One region of the Leminorella richardii genome, then DNA from elsewhere that is predicted to be linked to it. Evidence: predicted binding sites of a transcription regulator. Region 1 holds the regulator's gene; each other region holds the start of a gene.
What was found. The regulator LexA, encoded in region 1, represses DNA repair genes until DNA is damaged. The targets are predictions, from matches to a motif close to TNCTGTATGTACATACAGNA.
Positions count from the first base shown of each region.

Region 2: the regulator LexA is predicted to act here: its motif matches at 914-933, upstream of sulA (SOS-induced cell division inhibitor SulA).
Region 3: the regulator LexA is predicted to act here: its motif matches at 926-945, upstream of mutH (DNA mismatch repair endonuclease MutH).
Region 4: the regulator LexA is predicted to act here: its motif matches at 1,009-1,028, upstream of uvrB (excinuclease ABC subunit UvrB).

Region 1 covers NZ_LS483470.1:448,421-450,629, reverse strand. The annotation lists gene dusA (tRNA dihydrouridine(20/20a) synthase DusA) at 1-95, opposite strand, end outside; gene zur (zinc uptake transcriptional repressor Zur) at 318-773, shown strand; gene lexA (transcriptional repressor LexA) at 923-1,540, opposite strand.
Region 2 covers NZ_LS483470.1:1,557,715-1,559,923, forward strand. The annotation lists gene sulA (SOS-induced cell division inhibitor SulA) at 412-894, opposite strand; gene DQM29_RS07230 (TfoX/Sxy family DNA transformation protein) at 1,127-1,783, shown strand; gene yccS (YccS family putative transporter) at 1,784-2,209, opposite strand, start outside.
Region 3 covers NZ_LS483470.1:685,987-688,195, forward strand. The annotation lists gene lplT (lysophospholipid transporter LplT) at 1-191, shown strand, start outside; gene mutH (DNA mismatch repair endonuclease MutH) at 210-908, opposite strand; gene rppH (RNA pyrophosphohydrolase) at 1,791-2,209, shown strand, end outside.
Region 4 covers NZ_LS483470.1:2,291,489-2,293,697, forward strand. The annotation lists gene uvrB (excinuclease ABC subunit UvrB) at 1-908, opposite strand, end outside; gene DQM29_RS10475 (pyridoxal phosphatase) at 1,640-2,209, shown strand, end outside.

The sequences.
Region 1 (2,209 bases):
TGCCGAGTGAGTAAACGATGAAAATATCGGCAGTGGCGATCTGTCCAGTCCAGCATGGGAGCGACGGAGAAGCGGTGAGAAGGAAATTGGGACATCGACGTAAAATTCACTCTTTTGGTTTTATCAAAGTCGCTGCTGTGCTTTATTTTCAGCACAGCAGCGTCATAAAAGGCCGATAATTGTAACACAGCAAGCGAATAAAGCCTCAGCGCCAAGCGCCTTTCTCCCACACGGCTCACGGATGCGTAAAGCTCCCTATCGGCGTTCTTGCTCTAGCGTGGTAGTATTGGCTTTCTGTTTATCAGGAGAGAAGTAAGATGGTCTCAGTTAACATCACCTCAATGTTAGCCAAAGCGCAAAAGCTGTGTGAACAGCGAGCCGTTCGCCTGACGCCACAGCGTCAGCTGGTTTTGCAGCTAATGGCCGAGCAGCCAAATGCCATCAGCGCTTACGATCTGCTAGACCTGCTGCGGGAATCAGAACCACAGGCGAAGCCGCCTACGGTTTATCGCGCTCTCGATTTTCTTCTTGAACAGGGCTTTATTCACAAGATTGAGTCCACCAACAGCTACGTCGTTTGTCACCACGTTGGTGAACCGCTGCATACCTCCGCCCTGTTTATCTGCGACAGCTGTGGACTGGTGGCTGAGCACCACGCTAAAGGTATAGACAAACTGCTTAAGTCGCTGGCGGATGAAAGCAGCTTCACCATTCAGCACAGCGTGCTTGAAACGCACGGTACCTGTGGCCAGTGCAATAAGCAAAGCGCATAGCTCCGTTAGCTCCCATAGGGCTCTCGCTTACCCCCTCTCGACAACTGAACCCAAACTCCGCACGTAAAAAAAGCGCCCGAAGGCGCTTTTAGCGTTAACGCGCTGACCGAAGCAGCATCAGTGTACTCGATCGGTCAGCTTGATATTTCTTACATCCAATCACCGTTACGGATAACGCCAACGGCTAAGCCTTCGATCGTCAGGCTCTGCTCGCTTAGGTCAACTACAATCGGAGAGAACTCTTCATTTTCCGGCAGCAGCTGAACGACGTTGCCCTGCTTTTTGAGACGCTTGACGGTGACTTCATCGTCGATGCGCGCAACCACAACCTGCCCGTTGCGGACATCCTGCGTCTTGTGAACGGCTAAAAGATCGCCATCGACGATCCCGATGTCTTTCATGGACATACCGCTAACCCGTAGCAAAAAGTCAGCGTGTGGGCGAAACAGCGCCGGATCGACGCGGTAGTGGCTTTCAATATGCTCCTGTGCCAGCAGAGGTTCCCCTGCGGCAACTCGCCCAATCAGCGGCAGGCCCGTCTCTTCCTCCGCCTCTTCCATCAACAGCCGAATCCCTCGGGAAGCACCAGTAACGATTTCAATAACGCCCTTTCTCGCCATTGCTTTCAGGTGCTCTTCTGCAGCATTAGGGGACTTAAAGCCGAGCGTTCTGGCAATTTCCGCTCTGGTTGGCGGCATACCGGACTGACCAATATGCTCGCGAATCATGTCATAGATCTGTTGCTGCCTAGCGGTTAATGCTTTCATCTCTCGATTCCTTCAGCCTGTTTTTTTATACAGTAATGCTGTGAGTATATACAGGTATCAGACATATGGGAACCACTAAACAACATAATTACGAGGCGTATCTAAAAATGCATCCTAAAGAGTCCTCAGAAAAGGAACGATGATTCATTTGAACTATATTTACCATCCCCATCGGAAATAGCACATAAAATAACGTAATGGTACTTTTTCCTATTGTTATAACGAATGATTAACGTTTCGATCGTGCATCAAAAGACTTAATTAATAAAAAGTATGTATATAAAGCAAGACGTCATTTGCCAAAGCAATAAGGAATATTTCATAAAATTTAAAAATAGCAAACTGACGCACTGCCTAAAGCCAAATAAAGGGGAATTTCATCTTGTATTTTTTCAGAATCAAACTCTATTCACAAAGAAATAGTTTACTTTATAAATTAATTGACAACCAGCTGATGGTGCTGGAAAATGGCGCCACATCGCTACGTGCTGTAACGATGCATTATAAACGAAATATTGCATTTTCAATTCAGGGGGAGAAAGCCTTATCCCTTTCTCCTCTCTTTTTTATTTGAAAAAAGCGAATACGATAGAATTAAAAGCATTAAGACTGTTTAATGCAAAAAAATGATCTGGGGAACCTCTCGTTTTAAGTAAATTATTTAACTCA
Region 2 (2,209 bases), 1.1 Mb from region 1:
CTTAAGGCTGGAGTGGGGATATAGGGTGCTTGAGCTGAAGAGAAATGTAATGTTATGTTAGTTTAGGTAAAGAAGCATATTCAAAGCGTTAATAAATCATCTGGTTAATACCAAGATGAAAGTCGAAACATCAATTAAATTGACTTATTTAGGCAGCAAATAGCAGCCTTTTCCTTAGCAAATTAAAAAGGGGTTTCTTAATTAGAGGGCACTATTATCTTATGTTTCTTTCTCTAGTGCTCATTTCATTATAAGGGATGAGAGGAGCTTAGGATTAATCGGTAGACACCTTTTCCACCCCCTAAACGCAATTTGCTCACCGTTTGATTTTCTTCATAAAAAATGGGGAATCGCTGCATTTTATAAATTTAATTCGAAAACGGTGTGTTTAGTGCTCTCAATTGGCCAATATTAATGCCAGTGATTGCCAAAGATATCGTGAGAAATATTGTTACGGTATGTTGCCATCGGTTGAAGAATGAAGCAGTAGCAGTCGCCTTCTTCTGCCGCTAGATCCAAACGCTGTCTGTCTTCAACGCTTAATGCGGGCAGCCAAGCAGTGACTGAACTGAAATTTCCGCTGCGTAGGGCTTTTTCCAGAGTCTGAACGCTTTCCTGAATGGAGGCAGTACGTAGTGAAACGCTCTTTCTTTCTGATAGACCTAAACGGCTTATCCAGTGCCGATTTAAGCGGCGCTCCGGAGAAAGCCACAGTTGCCAGCGTTCTTGCTGCCCTAACTGCTGTAAAAAAGGCATTAACAGGTGGAGTGTAAAAGGGTTTTGCGGATCGTACACAATTTCGCTAACCAAGTTGACAGCCTTACTGGCGTGTGCGTTTAGCTCACGCAGAGGGGCATTTGAAGCATTATTGGCGACGATTGACGTAGTGTACATAGCAGGCTCCTTTAATCTTTACTGTATGTCCGTACAGTATTCTTATCACTAAAGAAAATCAACTATTTTCACGATATCTCGCAAATTTAATATTCTCAGCAGATTAACTCTCTATTAATTCTGAGGAAAATTTGGTAATTGTTAATAATGTAAATAATTTCTTATGATAACTAATTTGACTTAGTTGAATGATGAAACCTGGCTTTAAACCGTAAAATAGTGAAGGGATAATATGGAAAGAGATGTAATGAGGCAGTACGTCAGAGACATCATCGTGTACTTTCGTGATTTTGGCGATTTACGTTCCCAGTCGATGTTTGGTGGATATGGCATCTGTAAGGACAACGTTATGTTTGCTCTGGTCTCTGAGGGAAAATTCTATCTAAGAGCCAACAGTAAACTGGAGCAGATGTTTATTAATCAGGGAATGGCTCAGTTCGTCTACAACAAAAGAGGCATTCCTGTTTTAATGAAGTACTATCACGTTCATCAAGCGCTTTGGCAACGTGAAGACATGCTAAGGCGCTTTCTTTCTTATGCCCTTACGGCTGCGCTGGCAGACTGCAAGAATAAGAGCAGGCCAGAACAGATGCGGTTAAAAGATCTCCCCAACCTGACGTTGGCGACAGAGCGTCTGTTACGCACGGTTAATATACGAAGTATTGAAGACTTGATTAATGAAGGCGCTCTCAATACGTTTATCAAAATTAGAGAAATCAGGAAGGACGTCAAAACAGCGCTGCTGTTTTCCCTCGCAGGCGCTATTTTAGGCTGCCATGCGGCGGCGTTGCCCTGTGAGGTTCGTCAAGAGCTGATTGATGGGCTGAGTCAGCACGATGACCCTAAAGAAACAGAACTTCCCCTAGGAGCATTAAGCTACAAGCCATAGTTACTCTTTGGAGGATAAAGGCTCCGCCGGAGTTGGCGTTTTGTTAGTCACTTCATTAGCTAACGTCGTAAACTCTGGCAGGAGATTAACAATGAGAGTCAACTGTTGAGCAATAAGCTGGGCCGTATCATCATCACCTGCGCTTGCTAAGGCTATTTGTTGAGTAACACTTTCCAATGGCTGAGCCAGCACGCTTTCATCTACTTCTCGCTGTAGGGCGCTATCAATATAGCAAACGGCATCATTAAGCAGGCTAAGAATAGCCGGGCTGTCAGCTCGATTTTCCCTGTGCGCACCCAGTGCAGAGATGTAGCCAAGAAGGGTGTGGTTTAAGCAAAGAAGGCGAAAGCCTCTCTCGACTAAAACGTTATCGCGCTTCGGTTCTGCAGCCATGCCAGACACCACAGAAGCCAGCTCGGCATCGCA
Region 3 (2,209 bases), 240 kb from region 1:
GCGCGGGCAACGCGGTAGCAGTACAGAATTTTGGCGAAAATACCGCCATGCTGCTAATGCTTGGCCTGTACACGCTGGCGGTAAAAGCCGGTATGCCAGTGGTGGTCATTGGCTGCGTTTTTGGCAGCCTGTTGGCGATATCGATTGGCGGCCTGTGGATAGTTCAGCTGTTAAGAAAGCGCGGCCAGTAGCCGTTATCCTGCCGCCCGCTATTTCGCAGGCGGCAGACTGAAGTATTTTGCCAGAAGCGCCCGCGTAAAGGCTTTTTTCAGATAGAAACCTCGCGGCAGCGTCATAATCGGCTGGCCGAATTCTCCAATAGCCTCCGTCAGCGCGCGCGCGTTGGCAGCCTTCGGGCGAATCTGCAACACCTCTCCGTGCCGGGCAGTAATCGTTTCTACTTTTCCCAGCACAATCAGATCCATCAACTCTTCCCAGTCGCGCTTTAGCTGCATTTCTTCTTCTGCATCCGGGCTCCACAGTAGGGCTGTACCGATACGGCGCTCAGCCAGAGGAATATGCCTTTCTCCCTCGACGGGAACCCATAATACTCTTTGCAGCTTTTTTCGAAGATGGCTGCTTTCCCAGGTTACGCCGCTGTTGTTAGTGAGTGGCGCAACGCAAACGAAGGTGGTTTCCAGCGGATTGCCCTGTTGGCTAACGGGAATGGTTTTAAGCTCAATGCCCAAGTGGGGGAAATCCTGCTCTGGCTTACTGCCCGCGCTGGCTCCCAGATAGTGTTCCAGCAGCATACCGACCCATCCCTTATCCCGCTTTAAGTCGTTAGGAATGGGTAGCCCTGCGGCGTCTGCCAGCGCTTTCATGGTGTACCCCGCCAGCGCGGTTGCGCGCCGGTAAAGTTCTTGTTCACTTTCCGGTACAGGAAGAGACGTTACCGTACTGGGCATCAGGGAGTCCGCTTATCTGCTCTAAATTTGTACAGCCGGAGAGGGGTTTATGCACTCCACCGAGTATACCGTTAGAAAATAAATTAACGTGATGGTTTATATCATGATTTTGTGTCCACGGCCTAGTGTGATAGACATCACATTGAGTAAAGGCATCAGTAAGCCACCGACAGTGAACAGGATCTTACACCATGTTATCCACAGATATCTTGGATAACTCACAAAAGTCGCAGCACTGTTTTCATTTACAGCATTGACGATAGGTCTTTTTTGCGCATCAAACTCGGTATTGGTCAACTTTTTATCACTGACTGTGGATAAAGTGGGCGGAGGTCGTTTTTTGCTCACGTTCTCTGACATGGAATGCGGGAGACACAGTTTTCTTCTGTATAGAACTGTCATTATATAAATATCTAATTGATTATTAATTGTTTTAAAGGCTTATTCTTTAATTGCTGAAAGAGGCCTGTGGAGACTTCTACCCATATTGTCATCGGGTTTTTCACATGGATATCCACAGTAAACGTGCATAACACAGGATGAAATAGCCTTTGGCTGTTTATAACTTTGTTTGATTTGTCAAGTTATGCTCAGAAGGGGAAAGGATAAGGGAATCTCACCCAGAGGTTTACCGCATCGTTGAAGCTGTGTCCTGCAACTGTATGCGGATGGCGCTGGCGATCATTTTTACGCAGAGCAAGCCGCGAGTAACGCGGCACCGCGTAAAAATGACCCCAGCCCTTCGGGACGCGTGCCAAAAGGGCGTACTCCGCCTTGATTACGCCCTTTTGGCTCAGCCTCGCCACCGCGTACAGTTGCGGGACACAGCCTAGTATGAAACAATCAGCCCATCTTTAAAGAATTATGCTTTGAGGTAGTCTAGTGATCGATGATGATGGCTACCGCCCGAATGTTGGTATCGTAATTTGTAATAAGCAGGGACAGGTGTTGTGGGCCAGGCGGTTTGGTCAACACTCGTGGCAGTTTCCTCAGGGCGGTATCAACGCAGGGGAATCACCTGAGCAGGCCATGTATCGCGAGCTTTTTGAAGAGGTCGGGCTGAGTCGTAAAGACGTCAAAGTCCTTGGCTGTACGCGTAACTGGTTACGATATAAGTTACCAAAACGTTTGGTGCGTTGGGATACTAAACCCGTTTGTATTGGTCAGAAGCAGAAATGGTTTTTACTGCAGCTGATGAGTAATGAGTCCGATATCAATATGCAGCGCAGCAGTACGCCGGAGTTCGATGGCTGGCGCTGGGTAAGCTACTGGTATCCGGTACGACAAGTCGTCTCCTTTAA
Region 4 (2,209 bases), 1.8 Mb from region 1:
CAGTAGCCCAGCTCGTTCATCATCTCAATGTCGAACTGAGTGCGCTGCGTCAGGCGCTGCTCTTCCACCAGCTTGTCGTTCGCCAGCAGCACTTTGCGGCGATCCACCAGCTCCTCTTTAATGCCTTCAATAGCCTCAAGAATACGCTCACGCGGCGTTACGTAGTGGCTTTTTGGGTAAACGGTAAAGCGCGGCACTACCTGTTGAACCTGACCTGTTAGCGGGTCAAACAGCGACAGACGCTCAACCTCTTCATCAAACAGCTCAATGCGCAGCGCGTATTCGTCCGATTCTGCCGGGAACACGTCAATCACCTCACCGCGCACGCGGAAAGTACTGCGCTGGAAGGCCTGATCGTTGCGCGTGTACTGAAGTTCAGACAGCCGCTGTAGGATAGCGCGCTGATCGATAATCATGCCGCGCGTTAAGTGCAGCATCATCTTTAAATAGGCGTCGGGATCCCCCAGACCATATATCGCCGAAACGGACGCAACCAGCACCACATCACGGCGCTCCAGCAGGGCTTTGGTCGCCGATAGCCGCATCTGTTCGATGTGTTCGTTAATGGAGGCGTCTTTCTCGATAAAAGTGTCGGAACTCGGCACATAGGCTTCTGGCTGGTAGTAGTCGTAGTAAGAGACAAAATACTCAACGGCGTTTTCCGGAAAGAAGGCTTTCATTTCGCCGTAAAGCTGAGCCGCCAGCGTTTTGTTGGGCGCCAGAATCATGGTCGGGCGCTCCAGCTGAGCAATCACATTAGCAATGGTGAACGTTTTACCGGAGCCGGTCACTCCCAGCAGCGTCTGATGCGCCAGACCGTCCTCCAGCCCTTCGGATAGTCGCCGAATGGCCTCAGGCTGATCGCCTGCGGGCTGAAAGGCTGAATGAAGCTTAAATGTTTTGCTCATGATTAAGACTACCTGCACTCATCGTTAATGGCCGACATGACGCCGTGAGAACGCGATCTCTTTAGTATGTAAAACGAGGGCTTTTTTACCACACACATTATACTGTATATTAAGCCAGTATAGAACCTTTGTCTGATAAGCGACTCATTGTTCAGCGTAAATTGAAGCCGACAAATAGGGTCACGCAGAACAGCATTCGTCAAGTAACAAAAATCGGTTTTATCCCCAGAAACTGATTGACATTTTATATTTCAGGCAATTCTCTCGCCATGGCAGAGTCGTTGTAAAACGTCGACGAATTCGGCCCCTTGATTTTGTTTAATTTATTGATATTAAATAGTTTTAAATTAATGACGAGAATCCAGACAAAAACAGAAAGAACCGCACTCCCACTAGGCTGACGTCATTTTTCTAACGTTAATACACAAGGTTATCCACAGGAATGGTGGATAAGTAAAATTTTCCTACTAATACTGCTACATTGCGAATGACCGGCGGCTCGCTCAAGCCGGAAAAACGTCGCTAATAAAAAAATTTTTGTGCTGTTTTCACAGAAAAGAATGCATAAAAAAATGGGTGAAATTCGTGACATATATCGAAAGAAAAACCAACGCGCCGCAAGCACAGTAACAGATTGGCGATTTATGCCGCAGATCTTTTGATCGCTCTATCATTTTATGGTCGAATGGAGGCTCTCTCCCAACACTTAACCCGGCGCCTCGCGATATACGATGAAATACCAGATTATTGCCCTTGATTTAGACGGCACGCTGCTGACGTCTCAAAAACAAATCTTACCCGAGTCCCTCAACGCCTTAGCACAGGCACGCCGTCAAGGCGTGAAAGTTGTTATCGCTACCGGACGTCACCACGTGGCTATTCATCCTTTCTATCAGGCGCTTGATTTGGATACGCCCGCCATTTGCTGTAACGGCACCTATGCCTACCACTATCAAAATCAGCGCGTACTTTCCGGATCGCCGTTGAGCAAAGAGCAGGCGCTTCATCTCGCCAAGAGGCTGCGAGAGCATCCTATTCGCAGCCTGCTGTATGTTGACGGTGCCATGCAGTATGAACGCCACGATGAGGCCATTGGGCGCTGGCAAGCATGGGCCTCGCGCCTCCCTGAACATCAGCGTCCGGTCATTGAGCAGGTCGAAAGCTATGAGGCCGCGATTGAACGAGCGGATAACGTCTGGAAGTTCGCTACCGTTTGTGATGACGCTGAGCTTCTGTCTCGCTTTAGCGACCAGATAGAACAGGAGTTGGGATTAACCTGCGAACGCTCATGGCACAACCAG